DNA from 3 places in the Arthrobacter sp. B0316-1-20 genome. Region 1 is predicted to be linked to each of the others. Evidence: riboswitches for the same ligand, from Rfam matches in the RefSeq annotation. Region 1 holds a riboswitch; each other region holds the start of a gene.
The links. Region 1 has a riboswitch for S-adenosylmethionine ahead of AC5RW2_RS25470 (acyl-CoA dehydrogenase family protein). Riboswitches for the same ligand answer to the same signal wherever they lie in the genome.
Positions count from the first base shown of each region.

Region 1 (4,907 bases):
CCGTGGATGCGGAACTGCTGGAGTTAGTGGGCAACTGGGTGGCAGAGCATGCAGACGCCGCCGCCGCTGAAAAGGCTGGTACCGGCAGCGCATCCTGACCGCCCCGGCCAGCCGATGCCACAGGCCCGCTAGCCCCTGCCCCGCGGACCCATCCGCTGTCAACGGACCCACTGAGCCGGCACCCCAGAACCATCGACTTTGCAGATAACGCCCTTAAACCGCGGTTTAAGGGCGTTATCTGCTTCCTCGATTCGGGATGCTGGCGGGAGACCCGGTGGCGAAGGTACCGGTAGAGGGAACTGATGGGTAGGGTGGCGCCATGGCACACCAGAATGATCCCGAAGTGGTCAGCCGCCTGCTGAGCACGCCTGCCCGCTGGGCCGTCGTCGGCCTGTCCACGAACCCGCACCGGGTCGCGATGCGCATCTCCCGATACCTGATGGACCAGCTGGACATGGAGGTGGTTCCGGTCAATCTGAAGGGCGAGGACGTCCACGGCCTGACCGGCTACCGCAAGCTTGCAGACATTCCGGGGGAGATTGACGTGGTGGACTGCTTCGTCAACTCGCAGAAAGTGGGCCCGGTGGTGGACCAAGCCATTGAAATCGGCGCGAAGGCGGTCTGGCTTCAACTGGGCGTCGTCGACGAAGCCGCCGCGGAGCGGGCCAAGGCGGCAGGCCTCGACGTCGTCATGGACACCTGCCCGGCCATCGAAGCCCCGCACTTCGGTCTGTAGCTGCCGCTGGCAAGACGGCGTCATCCCAAGCCGATTTCGGCGGGTGGCCGGCCCTTCGGGTGGGCGGCCGGAACGCAGGGAGTCACTGCGTTATCCGTCAGCGCGATTATTCGTACATCGCGATAAAACGGCCGACGACACCTCCGGCGCGAAGCTTGTCGATCGCGCCAGGGATGTCGGCATGCTTGATGTGGTTCATCGGTGGGTTGAGCTGACCGGTTTTCATGAGTTCGTAGATGCCGGCCAGATCCTCCTTGGTGCCGGACTTCGAGCCCCTGATGGTGAGCTGGTTGATGATGATCGGGTAGGTGTTGATGGTCGATTCCAGCCGCCCCATGCCGACCTGGACCAGGGTGCCGAACTCGCCGAGGGTCTCGATAGCGGCCGAGGTGGTGGTGCCGAAACCGGCGTAGTCAACGATGAGTTCCAGGTTCTTGTCCTTGAACTCATCGATCGAGGCGGCGACGCCGGCCAATCCAATCTCGTCGGCCAGCTTCTGGGTTTCCGGGTTGACCTCGGCGCCGTACACCTCGGCGCCGACCAATGCAGCGGAGCGTGCGCCGATGTAGCCGAGGCCGCCGAGGCCGATGACACCGACCTTCATGCCCTCCTTGGCACCGCCGACCGCCATCATGGCATGGTAGGCGGTTAGGCCGGCATCGGTCGCCATCGCGCCGAGATCGAACGGCACTTCATCGGGCAGGGCAACGAGATTGTCGTCGGTCGCGCGAAGCTTGGCGGCGAAGCCTCCATCCCACTTGCCGTAACCCAGCGCGTCCCCGTCTGACATCACCGGAGAGAGGCCCACACGGTCGCCAACCTTCCAATGGTCCATGCCCTCGCCGACCTCACTGATAACGCCGGCGGATTCGTGGCCCATGGTGCGGGGAAGGCCGTGCTGAAACAGCGCCATCCATCCTGCATCATCGAGCGTCGTGACGTCCGAGTGACAGACACCGGAGGCCTTGACGTCGACAACCACCTCGCCGGGGCCAGCGTGCGGCTCCTCAACCTCGTTAAGCTCCAGCGGCTTGTTCGTTCCGACAAATTGCCATGCCTTCATGATGAACCTTCCGTGCGCCGACCGCCTGGACGGTGCCCGCCCCGGCTTGGCCGATATTGGCAGTGCAACTCCACCGTAGTCCCGTCACTGTCTGGCCAGTAGGGGTAGTCCGTTGGGAGCGCGCATCCGGCTGAAAACGCCGGCCTGGCTGGAGCACTCCGCGGAGCCGGCTGGGGCGAGCGGCCGCCGTCGTTATAAGACCTTCTCCGTAACAATCAGCAGCGGTACGTCATGGCCCGTCACATGCTTCACAGCGCCGGATTCGGCCCGGCAGACTCTTCCCCAAGATCAAGAGTCCCAACGACAAGCTCTGGCTGGTTGGGCGGCAACCCTCTTCCGTAGTGGGGTGCCCCAGATGAGGATCCGGCCGCGCACAGATCCGGTGCCCGGCAAGTACGGCCCCTGCCAGGCTGCGTCGTCGACCGTGACGGTTGCTGCGCGCCGCAGGCGGGAGCCCCACCCCAAGGAGGCGCCATGACCGCCGTCGTCATTGAAGAAAACCAGCAGACCCGCCGTTCCCCGTGGACCGGACACGCCAGCCGCGAAGAGCTCGCGCACTGGCAGCGGATCGCCGAGGGCGTGGCCGCCGTGCTGAGCGCGGACGTGCTGGAGCGCGACCGCCGGAACGCGGACCCGCAGGCCGAAGTGGAACTGCTGCGCAGTTCCGGCCTGGTCAACCTGATCATCCCCAGCGAGTGGGGCGGCGAGGGCGGCCACTGGGAAACCGCGCTGCACGCGGTGCGGATCCTGGCCCGGACGGATGCCTCGATCGCGCAGATCCTGGCCTACCACTACGCCAACCTTGGCGCCGTGGTCTTCTACGGCAACCCGCAGGTCCAAGAACGACTGCTCCGCCGCTCGGCCCAGGGCCGCTGGTCCTGGGGCGACTCGGTCAACCCGGTGGACCCGAACCTGGAACTGGTTCCCGACGGCAACGGCTACCGGCTGGACGGCGTCAAGCACTTCTCCACCGGAGCGTCGGTGGGCGACGCGATCCTGGTCAACGCCGCGATCACGGCCGGTCCCGACCAAGGCAAGTTCCTGGCCTTGGCCCTGGAACACGACCGCGCGGGGATTTCCTTCCTCGGCGACTGGGACGCGCTGGGCCAGCGCCTCTCCGCGAGCGGCTCCGTGAAGTACGACGGCGTGCTGGTCACCTCCGCTGACATCATCGGCGAAGTGGGGGAGGAGCCATTCTCTAGCCTGGTGACGCCCTACATCCAGCTGGCCTTCGGCAACCTCTACCTGGGCATCGCGCAGGGTGCGCTGGAACGCGGACGCCAGATCACCGTGGCGCGCAAGAACTCCTGGTTTCTCAGCAGCGCCGAAACCTACGCCCAGGATCCGCTGACCCAGCGGGTCTACGGGGAACTAGCGTCCCGCGTGGCAGCCGTGGAAGCGCTGGCGGACCGGACCAACGAGCGCTTCGACGCCGCCATCGCCGCCGGCGGGGACCTCACGGCCGAGGCACGCGCTGGCATCGAGATCGAGATCGCCCGGCTCAAAGTCGTCTCCACCGAGGCGGGCGTGGAGGTGGCCAACCGCATTTTCGAAGTGACCGGTTCCTCCTCCGCGAAAACCGAGGTGGGGCTGGACATCTTCTGGCGCAATGTCCGCACGCACACGCTGCACGACCCGGTGGACTACAAGAAGGTCGAGGTCGGCGCCAACTTCCTGCTGGGCGAAGTCCAGCCGATCTCGCTCTACACCTGATCCGCGCAAACAGCCCTACCCGTCCCGACCTCGGCCGTGCATGGCAGAGACCCAGGAGCACCACTATGACTGAAACCCTTGACCACGCAACGACAGCCTTCCACGCCGCCCCTTCCGTCCACGCAACGCCGGCCTTCGAAGCGGCGGCCGCGAAGTACCGGCCCATTTTCCAGCGCATCGCCGCAGGAGCACTCGACCGCGAACTGGCCCGCGAGCTGCCGTTTGAACAGATCGGCTGGCTGAAAGGCGCCGGTTTTGGCGCCGCCCGGATCCCCGCCGAACTCGGCGGCGACGGGCTGGACTGGGAAGAGTTCACAGAACTGCTGATCGAGCTGGCCGCTGCGGACAGCAACATCCCGCAGGCGCTGCGCTCGCACATAGCACTGGTGGAGGAGCACCTGTACCACCACGGCCGCAGCGGGGACCGCAGCGTCTGGCTGCAGCGCTTCGCCTCCGGTCAGCTGGCCGGGAACGCGTGGACCGAACCGGGCGCCGGCGGAACCGCCACGGTGCTCACCGAGTCCGGCGGCAGGCTGGTGCTGAACGGCCGCAAGTTCTACACCACGGGCACCATCTTCGCCGACTGGATCGACGTCACCGCGAAGCGGCCCGACGGCTCGGATGTCTCGGTGATCATCTCCACCAAGACAGCCGGCGTGGAAACCTATGACGACTGGGACGGCTTCGGCCAGCGCCTGACCGGCAGCGGCACCACGCTTTTTACCGAAGCCGAGGTGGACCCGGTGAATGTGTCAGCGTTCGCGGACCGCTTCCCGTACCAGACGGCGCTCTACCAGCACATCCTGCTGGTGGCCCTGGCCGGCATCGCGCAGGCGGCCTCCACCGACGCCGCCGCGAACGTGCGGGAACGCAAGCGGGTGTTCGGCCACGGCAACGCGCCGCTGGTCCGGCACGACGCGCAGATCCTGCAAGTGGTTGGCGGCATCAGCGCCAAGGCCTACGCCGCCAAGGCAACCACCCTGAGCGTGGCCCGTGCGCTGGACCGCGTCTTCGCATCGCGACAGGAAACCGCCGATGTGGAGAAGGCGGCCAACATCGCCGTTGAACTGGAATCCGGCCAGGCACAGATTGTGCTCAGCACGTCGGTGCCGGAGGCGGCTGGCGAACTGTTCAACACCCTCGGCGCCTCCTCCACCAGCACCGGCAAGGCGCTGGACCGGCACTGGCGCAATGCCCGCACGCTCGCCACGCACAACCCGTACATCTACAAGGCCCGGATCGTGGGCGATTGGGAAGTCAACGCCACCGAACCACCGTTCGTCTGGACCATCGGCGAGGCCAACGCCGACGCCGCCCGCCAGCCACACAGCCCCGTCGCCAACGCCGCCCACCTGCCACACAGCCCCGTCGCCCGTTCCGCGGCCGTCTAAGAAG
Region 1 is NZ_JBNHHC010000018.1:23,961-28,867, forward strand. It holds gene AC5RW2_RS25455 (alpha/beta hydrolase) at 1-98, shown strand, start outside; gene AC5RW2_RS25460 (CoA-binding protein) at 320-736, shown strand; gene AC5RW2_RS25465 (zinc-binding dehydrogenase) at 843-1,799, opposite strand; SAM riboswitch class IV at 2,086-2,201, shown strand; gene AC5RW2_RS25470 (acyl-CoA dehydrogenase family protein) at 2,274-3,512, shown strand; gene AC5RW2_RS25475 (acyl-CoA dehydrogenase family protein) at 3,578-4,903, shown strand.

Region 2 (4,907 bases), on a different contig from region 1:
CGGATGCCGCGACGGCCGGCCGGGACTGCTGCTGCACCAGCAGCAGCCCCAGGACCAGTGCGACGACGGCGGCAAGGGCGGCGATGCTCCACGGCAGGGCGGTGGTCTGTTTGCGCAGGGTGAAGCCGTGGTCGTGGCCGGACCCGGCGGAAGAGGTGCTCATGATGTGATGCTCCTGTTGGTCGGTTGCTAAGGGCGCAGCAGCGCGCGGGAGATTCGGTCGCCGGCAAACTGCACCAGCTGCACCGTGATGATCAGGACAACGATGGTGGCCGCCATGACGTGGGTGTCGAACCGTTGGTAGCCGTAGGTGACGGCCAGGTAGCCGATGCCGCCGGCGCCGATGGTCCCGGCGATGGCCGAGTATTCGATCATCGAAATGGTGTTGAGCGTGACCGCAGACGTAAGACCCGGCAGGGCCTCGCGCAGCTGCGTCTGCCGGATGATCTGCCCGGTGGAGCTGCCCGTGACCAGCCCGACGGCCATGTTCTCGCGCGGCAGATCGTTGAGTGCGTTCTGCACCAGCCGGGCGAAGAACGGAATACCGGCCAGTGTCATCGGGACCACGGCCGCCGCGATGCCGATGGTCGTTCCGGTGACCCACTTGGTCAGCGGGATGATGGCGGCCATCAGCACCAGGAACGGGAGCGAGCGGCCCATGTTGACGATCCAGCTGAGCGTTCCGTGCAGGCGCGGCCGGGGGAACAGGCCGCGGCTGTCCGTGTTGTACAGCAGCACGCCGGTGGCGCCGCCGACCAGGATCACCATGACCATCACGATGCCGACCATCGCCCAAGTTTCGCCGTAGGCGGGCAGCAGCAGCGCGGGCAGGTCCGCCCAGGGCGTGTCCAGCCCGACGGCGGCGGTTTCTGCGGGCCTCATGCGCGCACCTCGATTTTCTCGTTCCTTGCGTATGCGTCCGTCGGCGGCGTTTCCGCCGCGGTATCGGCACGGTGGCGTGCCTCTGCGGCCAGACCCAGGCCCGCCAAGTAGGCGCGGACTTCGGCCTCCGGGCGGCCGGCGACACCGATGTCGGCGCGGCCCAGCACCGTTTCACCATGGGCTTCCACCGAACCGCCGAGCAGCGCCACGCGCACCCCCAGACCGGTGGACAGGCGGGTCATCCACTCCGGGTCCACCGGCCCGTGCCGATAGGAAACGGACAGCGCGTAGTCGAAGCCGGCTGGCAGCGGGAGGGCCCGGATTGGCAGCAGTTGGCGGCCGGCGGCGGAGGCCTGGTCGGCAACCAGGGCGCCAATCGGCCCGTATTCCGCGACGCGGCCGCCGGAGAGCACGGCCACCTGATCGGCGACGTGGCGCACCACGTCCATCTCATGGGTGATCAGGATGACCGACAACCCCAGTTCGGTGCGCACGTCGTCCAGCAGGTCCAGGATCTGCTGGGTGGACTCCGGGTCCAGGCCCGACGTCGATTCGTCGGAGAGCAAAATCCGGGGACGAAGTGCCAGCGCCCGGGCAATGCCGACCCGTTGCTTTTGGCCGCCGGACAGCTGGCCGGGGTAGGCGTTGGCCTTGTGCAGCAGGCCCACCCGGTCCAGCAGTTCCGCCACGCGGTCCTCCATCTGAGCGTGCACCACGCCGAGGTTTCGCAGCGGCAGCGCCACGTTCTCCGCCACCGTCATCCGGCGCAGCAGGGCCGAATGTTGGAAGATCGTGCCGATGGCGCGGCGTTCGCCTCGCAATGCTTGCCCGGACAGTGCTGACAGGTCGCGGCCGTCCACCAGTACCTGGCCGGAGGTCGGTTTTTCCAATAAGGAGATGCAGTGGGAGAGGGTCGTCTTGCCGGCGCCGGAAGGGCCGACGACGGCGGTGATCGACCCCTGCTCGATGGTCAGGTCGATACCCTTGAGCACCTCGACCGTCCCGTGGCGGGTGTCGTAGCTCTTGTGCAGATTGCGGATTTCTATCATTGCGGGCCGCCCGCGGCATATCTTTTCATGCTGCTCCTGAAGGTCAGGGAGCCCCGGGCACAGCCGATCACGGCGCGCAGGCATGGCGCGGCCGGTTCCGGGCCGGCCCGGGTTCTCCATCGGTTCTGGCGTTAGCACCGTGCGGCAGTTGCCGGGGTTGCTGCGGCGTCATCGAGCCAGATCTCTCGGCCGCTCTGGATGGTTCTTGCCGACGGCGGTGCCCCCCTGAAGGGGAGGCGCACCGCCGTCGTTGTTCAGATGGTTCTGCCGGTGCCTACGCTCGGTGGGCGAGCGCGTTCTGCAAGCGGAAGCCGGCGGCCCGGTGGTTATCCGGCAGCTTGTCGCCGCGGCCGAAGAGCTTGTTGCGCAGGGTCCCCGGCGCGTACTCCGTGGGGTAGGCGCCCAGCTTCTGCAGCTCCGGCACGACGAATTCCACGATGTCCTCGAACGTGCCCGGGGTGATCGCGTAGGCCAGGTTGAACCCGTCCACGTCGGTCTCGTCGACCCACTCCACGAGCTTGGCGGCCACCTCCGCGCCGGAGCCGACGGTGATCGGGCCGAAACCGCCGACGCCGACCCATTCGGCCAGCTGGCGGATGGTCCACGGCTTGCCGCTGTCGCCGGAGGCCTTCTGGAAGGTCTCCACGGAGGACTGGATGGCGTTGGACTTCACGTTTTCGCCAATCACGTCATCCGGGCCGTAGGTGGACAGGTCCACGCCCATCCAGCCGGAGATCAGCGCCAGCGCCCCGTTGATGTCTGCGTAGGACTTGTAGTCCTCGAATTTGGCCTGCGCGGCGGCGGTGTCGGGCCCGGTCACCACGGTCTGCATCGCGTAGATGCGGACGTCGTAGCGGTCGCGTCCGGCCGCCTCCACGGCGTCGCGGATCTTCTTCACCGATGCGGCCAGCATCTCCTTGGTCGGGCAGGTCACGAACACCGCCTCGGCGTTCCCGGCGGCGAACTCGGTGCCGCGCTTGGAAGCCCCGGCCTGGAAGATGACCGGGGTGCGCTGCGGGCTCGGCTCGGTGATGGCGATGCCGGGAACCTTAAAGTACTTGCCCTCGTGCCGGATCTCGTGGACCTTCGCCGGGTCGGTGAAGACGCCGGTCTCGACGTCCTTGACCACGGCGTCGTCCTCCCACGAGCCCTCGAGCAGCTTGTAGATGACCTCGAGGTATTCGTCCGCGTGGTTGTAGCGCTCGTCGTGCTCCAACTGGTCTTCCTGGCCCATATTGCGTGCCGCCGAGGGCAGGTAACCGGTGACCACGTTCCAGCCGACCCGCCCGTTGGTCAGGTGGTCCAGCGTGGCCAGGCGGCGGGCGAATGGGTAGGGGTGCTCGTACGCGGTGCCGGCGGTGACCCCGAAGCCGAGGTTCTCGGTCACCGCGGCCATCGCCGAGACCAGCATGAACGGATCGTTCACGGGGACCTGCGTGCCGGCGCGCAGCGTGGTCTCGTTGGAGGACCCGAAGACGTCGTAGGTGCCGAGCACGTCGGCGATGAACAGGCCGTCGAACAGGCCCTTTTCCAGCACCTTGGCCAGGTGGGTCCAGTAGCCGATGGTGTTGTAGGTGGCGGACTTGTCCTGCGGGTGGCGCCACAGTCCGGGCGACTGGTGGCCCACGCAGTTCATGTCGAAGGCGTTGAAGCGAACTTGGCGCCGGGGGTCGGGCTGCGGGTTGTTTACGGTCATGTCAGGCTCCTTTTCTGATGAGAAGAGCCCGCGCCGGTCCTCCGTCGGGCATGCGGCTGCCAACGGAAGACCAACGAGAGATCGAGCTTCTCCATCGGTCCTGGCGGTAGCACCTTCCTCAGGGAGGGGGTTGCTGCGGCGTCAACAAGCCAGGTCTCTCGGCCGCTCTGGATGGGTACGTCTCCCATTGGACACCCGCGGGCGCCCCGGAGGGAAATGTCCCGCGTCACGCGGGGTAAGAATTACGACGGGTTACGCCGGGTATAAGTCACGACGCCGGGGCGGAGCCGGCTTTGGCCTGCGGCCGCTTCCATCCCGCCACCGCTCCCGCACTCAGGCAGACAAGAATCAGGACGACGACGGCGATGGCCAGCGGCACACTGTTGCCGACCAGGGTGGGCAGGTTCTGCAGGATCAGGCCCAGGATGGCCAGCAGCCCGAGGAGTCCGAGAGCCGGGGCGACCGAGCGCTTCCAGTCGCGGGCCGGTGCGCCCTGCCGGCGGAAGAAAACCAGCACCGCGATGCTGGTGACCGTCATCAGCACCACCACGCCCAGGGAGGCGAAACCGGCAAACCAGGTGTAGAACTGCACGATGGGGTCCCAGCCGGCCACCACCGCGGCCAGCAGGAACAGGGCCACCGCTCCGGTCGAAGCGGCCGAGGCCAGATGTGGCGAGTGGTGCCGGGTGTGCGTGCCGGCCAGCTTGGCGGGGAAAATGCCTTGTCCGGCAATCTGGAAGAAATAGCGTGAGCTGATGTTGTGCAGGGACAGGATGCAGGCGAACAGGCTGCTGGCCAGCAGTACCTGGATGACGTGACTGCCCGCGGTTCCGAGGTAGAGCGCGGTAGTCTCCGAGAGCAAGGTGCCGGGCGCGTCCGCGGCCCTTTGGACGATGCCCTCGTCGCCCCACACGCTGATCAGCAGCCAGCTGGAGAGCGCGTAGAAGCCGCCCACCACGATGAGGGCTACATAGGTGGCGCGCGGGATCGTCTTGTCCGGGTCGCGTGCCTCGTCGCGGAACACGGCCGTGGCCTCGAAGCCTATGAAACTCAGGATGGCGAACAACAGCGCGATGCCGGGCGCCCCGGACAGCACGGTGGACGGGGTGACGAACCCGGTGGACAGGCCCTCGCGGCCGCCGCCGCCAAAAATTACGGCAGCGTCCAAAACCAGCACGATCAGCACCTCGGCGACCAGCAGTACCCCCAGCACCTTGCCGGAGAGCTCGATGTTGCGGTGGCCCAGCCAGGCGACGGCGGCCAGGGCGGCAGCGGCCCAT
Region 2 is NZ_JBNHHC010000012.1:74,803-79,709, forward strand. It holds gene AC5RW2_RS20135 (MetQ/NlpA family ABC transporter substrate-binding protein) at 1-163, opposite strand, end outside; gene AC5RW2_RS20140 (methionine ABC transporter permease) at 190-882, opposite strand; gene AC5RW2_RS20145 (methionine ABC transporter ATP-binding protein) at 879-1,931, opposite strand; SAM riboswitch class I at 2,045-2,136, opposite strand; gene AC5RW2_RS20150 (LLM class flavin-dependent oxidoreductase) at 2,206-3,627, opposite strand; SAM riboswitch class I at 3,716-3,805, opposite strand; gene AC5RW2_RS20155 (APC family permease) at 3,896-4,907, opposite strand, start outside.
Region 2: another riboswitch for S-adenosylmethionine. It lies ahead of AC5RW2_RS20145 (methionine ABC transporter ATP-binding protein); the one in region 1 lies ahead of AC5RW2_RS25470 (acyl-CoA dehydrogenase family protein).

Region 3 (3,757 bases), on a different contig from region 1:
GGCCGCCTACAAGCCGGCCCAAACCGGAGTCGAGGACGGCGAGCCTGGCGACTCGGACGAAGTGCGGCGCCTGGCCGGCCTGGCGGCGGTTTCCGACGGCGCCCGGCTGCGGGCACCGATGGCCCCGGTGGCCGCCGCCCTCCGCGAGGACGCCCGGCTGCCCGGCCTGGAGGTTCATGTGGACCGGATCCGGCAGCTCGCCGCAACCCACAACCACGTGCTGGTGGAGGGCGCCGGCGGCTTGCTGGTCGAACTGGACTCGGCCAGGCATACGCTGGCGGACCTCGCGGCGGACCTCAGCGGCGGGGCCGGCACCCGCTCCGACCCGCCATCCGCCCTGACCGTAGGCGTCATCGTCGTCGCCCGCAGCGGCCTGGGAACCCTCAACCACTGCCTGCTCACACTGGAGGCGCTGGACCGGCGCGGGCTGGCGGTGGCGGGCGTGGTGATCGGCGCGTGGCCCGAGGAACCGGACGAGGTGGAAGCCAGCAATGCCGAGTACCTGCGCGGCCTGCACGTGCCGCTGGCCGGTGCCATCCCCGCCGGCGCGCCCGCTCTGGAGCCCCGCGTCTTCCAAAGCCTCGCCCCGCAATGGCTCAGTGGGCTCGCCCCCTCCCGCTGACCTGCCCCCGTTCACTCCGCAGCACACGTTCATTTAAGCGCCCATTCGTGCGTTTCGCGCAAAGTCAGCGGGAGGGGAAGGTGCATTAAATGACGACGCCGGCACTTAGGTTCCGTCTGCCGGGGGAACCCGAGTGCCGGCGTCGAGCCTGAGGGCGTCAGGCGGCGACGCGCCGCTCTGCCAGCGCCGCCCGCTCCTGGACGGCCGGGTCCTTCGCGGCCAGCGCCGCCCAGGTGGTCAGGCCGGCCAGCAGCACCAGGTAGCCGCAGATCAGCCACGGCTCGTTGCCGCCCAGCTCCAGCAGGGACGCGGCGATGAACGGGGTCAGGCCGCCGGAGAGCACGGTGCCCACCTGGTAGCCGAAGGAGACGCCGCTGTAGCGCAGGTGCACGGGGAACTGCTCCGCGAACCAGGCCGCCTGCGGTCCGTAGATGGAATCGTGCAGCAGGTTCATGCCCACGATCATCACCAGCGGCAGCAGCACCAGCGGCCCATTATCCAGGAACCAGAAGAACGGCCAGATGAATGCGGCTATGCCGACGGCGCTGCTCACGGCGATCCGGCGCCGGCCCACCTTGTCCGAGAGCCAGCCCCAGAACGGGCCGGAGATGATGCCCAGCGCGGAAACGATCAGGATGGCGGTCAGGCCGGCGGCGCTGTCGTCGCGGCGTTCTTTCAGGTAGCTGAGGATGTAGACGGTGAGGAGGAAGAACAGTGCCGGCTGGGCCAGGCGCAGGCCGATGGTGATCAGGATGGCCCGCGGGTGTTCGCGCAGCACTCGCTTGACCGGCCAGGCCTCCACCTGCTTCTCCTCCTTGAGTTCCTTGAACTCCGGTGCGTCATCCACGCCCAGGCGGATCACCAGGCCCACCACCACCAGCACGGCGGAGAGCAGGAACGGGATGCGCCAGCCGAAGGCGGCGAACTGCTCGGCGCCCAGCACCGACTGGGTCACCGCGAAGGCACCCGTGGCCAGCAGCATGCCCGCGGCGGAGCCGATCTGGGTGAAGCTGCCGAAGAAACCGCGCAGGTGGCTCGGCGCGTGCTCGACGGACAGCAGGGCGGAACCGCCCCACTCGGCGCCGGCGGACAGGCCCTGCAGCAGGCGCAGCAGCACCAGGCCGACGACGGCGAACCAGCCCGCCTGCGCGAAGGTCGGCAGCAGGCCGATCGCCGTGGAGGCGATGCCCATGGTCAGCAGCGAGATCACCAGCAGCGACTTGCGGCCGATCCGGTCGCCCAGCTGGCCGGCCACGATGCCGCCAACGGGGCGGGCGAAGAAGCCCACCGCGAAGGTGGCGAAGGAGGCCAGGATGCCACCGATCGGCGTGGAGGACGGGAAGAACTGCTGGTTGAAGATCAGCGCGGCGGCTGTGCCGTAGAGGTAGAAGTCGTACCACTCGATAGTGGTGCCGACGAACGCGGAGGACAGCACCCGCTTCTTGCGGGCGATGTGGGTACCGATGCTCTCAGGGCGCTCCCCGACAGCGGGCAGTGTTGCAGTCATGGTGGACCTTCAAGGCTCGCGGCGCCCGCGGAACGATGCGCCATACTTACGCGCCCGATCCTGCGCCGGGTCCGCGTCGAATCGTCACCTGGGGCACCCCACTACAGCGGCGAGGGTTGCCGTCCAGCCGGCCAGGGCCTTGTGGCTGGAACTCTTGATTCTGGTACCGATTCTGCAGGGCAGGTCCGTCACACTGCAAAATCCGCCGTCCCTGACGGTAATGCTTCGCAACACTTTCGATTCGGAAACCGGACCGTGCTAGGGGCTTGTGCCCTGCAGCAGGTCGTAGGAATGTGGACTCCATGCCGGCACATCCAAGCGAGGACGCATCAATGTCGATCAATCTGGTTCCCGATCTCCCCGACGCTTTCGCCGCGCTGCCCCGCTTTACCCGGGATCCCGCCGACCTTGAACTCGTCCGCACCGACCGCTCCGGCTATGTGCCCCCGACGCTGCCCGACGGCGTCGTGCTGGCCGAGTCCCTCCAGGATGTGGTGGATACCCTCCGCGCGGCCAGCGCCCACCGGCTGCCGGTGGTGCCCCGCGGGGCCGGCACCGGCCTGGCCGCCGGCGCCTCGGCGCAGGCCGGGGAGATCGTGCTGGACGTCAGCCGGATGAACCGGATCCTGCGCATCGACCCGGTGGAGCAGCTCGCCGTCGTCGAACCCGGCGTCCTGAACGCCGAACTGAACGCGGCCGCCGCCGAATTCGGACTCTTCTATGCCCCGGATCCGGCCAGCACGCTCTACTGCTCCATCGGCGGCAATATCGCCACCAATGCCGGCGGCATGCGCTGCGCCAAGTATGGCGTGACCCGCGAGTCCGTCCTGGCCCTGAAAGTTGTCCTGGCCGACGGCCGCGTGCTGGTTACCGGCACCGAAACCATTAAGGCCGTGACCGGCTACGACATGAACGCCCTGTTCATCGGCTCCGAAGGCACCCTCGGCGTCGTCGTCGAGGCGACCCTACGGCTGCGGCCGATGCCGGTGGCCACTGCGACCGTCGCCGCCTACTTCCGCGATGTTGAAAGCGCAGCCGCGGCGGCCTCCGCCGTCGTCGCCGCGCGGGCCACCCCGGCGTTACTGGAACTGGTCGACGGACCCACCCTAGGGGCCATCGATCTGGCCACGGGCACGGACCACCGGCAGCGCGGCGGTGCCTTCCTGCTGGCCCAGACGGACGTTTCGGTGCCGAAATCGAGCGCGACGTGGTGCTCAAGGCCATCGAACCGTTCGCCGAATCCGTCTTCGTCCCCCAGGACCCGGTCCAGGCGGAAGCGCTGGTGCAGGCACGCCGGGATGCGATCCCGTCGCTCCAACAACTGGGGCGCACCTCCATCGGCGACGTCGGCGTGCCGCGGAACCGGCTGGCCGAGATCGTCACCGGCATCCAGGAGATTTCCCGGGACACCGGGGTCAGGATCTACACGATTGCCCACGCCGCCGACGGCAACCTGCACCCGATGATCGTCGTCGAACCCGGGGAGTCGATCACCACCGGCGCCCCGAAGGAGGCGCTGGGACGCATGTTCGAACTCGCCCGGTCCCTGGGCGGGACGCTGACCGGTGAGCACGGCGTCGGCCTGCTCAAGCAGGACTGGGTCACCGCCGAGGTCGGCGACCTCTCCC
Region 3 is NZ_JBNHHC010000168.1:64-3,820, reverse strand. It holds partial or broken gene bioD (dethiobiotin synthase) at 1-622, shown strand, start outside; gene AC5RW2_RS41125 (MFS transporter) at 780-2,129, opposite strand; SAM riboswitch class IV at 2,167-2,289, opposite strand; partial or broken gene AC5RW2_RS41120 (FAD-binding oxidoreductase) at 2,432-2,941, shown strand; partial or broken gene AC5RW2_RS41115 (FAD-binding oxidoreductase) at 3,337-3,757, shown strand, end outside.
Region 3: another riboswitch for S-adenosylmethionine. It lies ahead of AC5RW2_RS41125 (MFS transporter); the one in region 1 lies ahead of AC5RW2_RS25470 (acyl-CoA dehydrogenase family protein).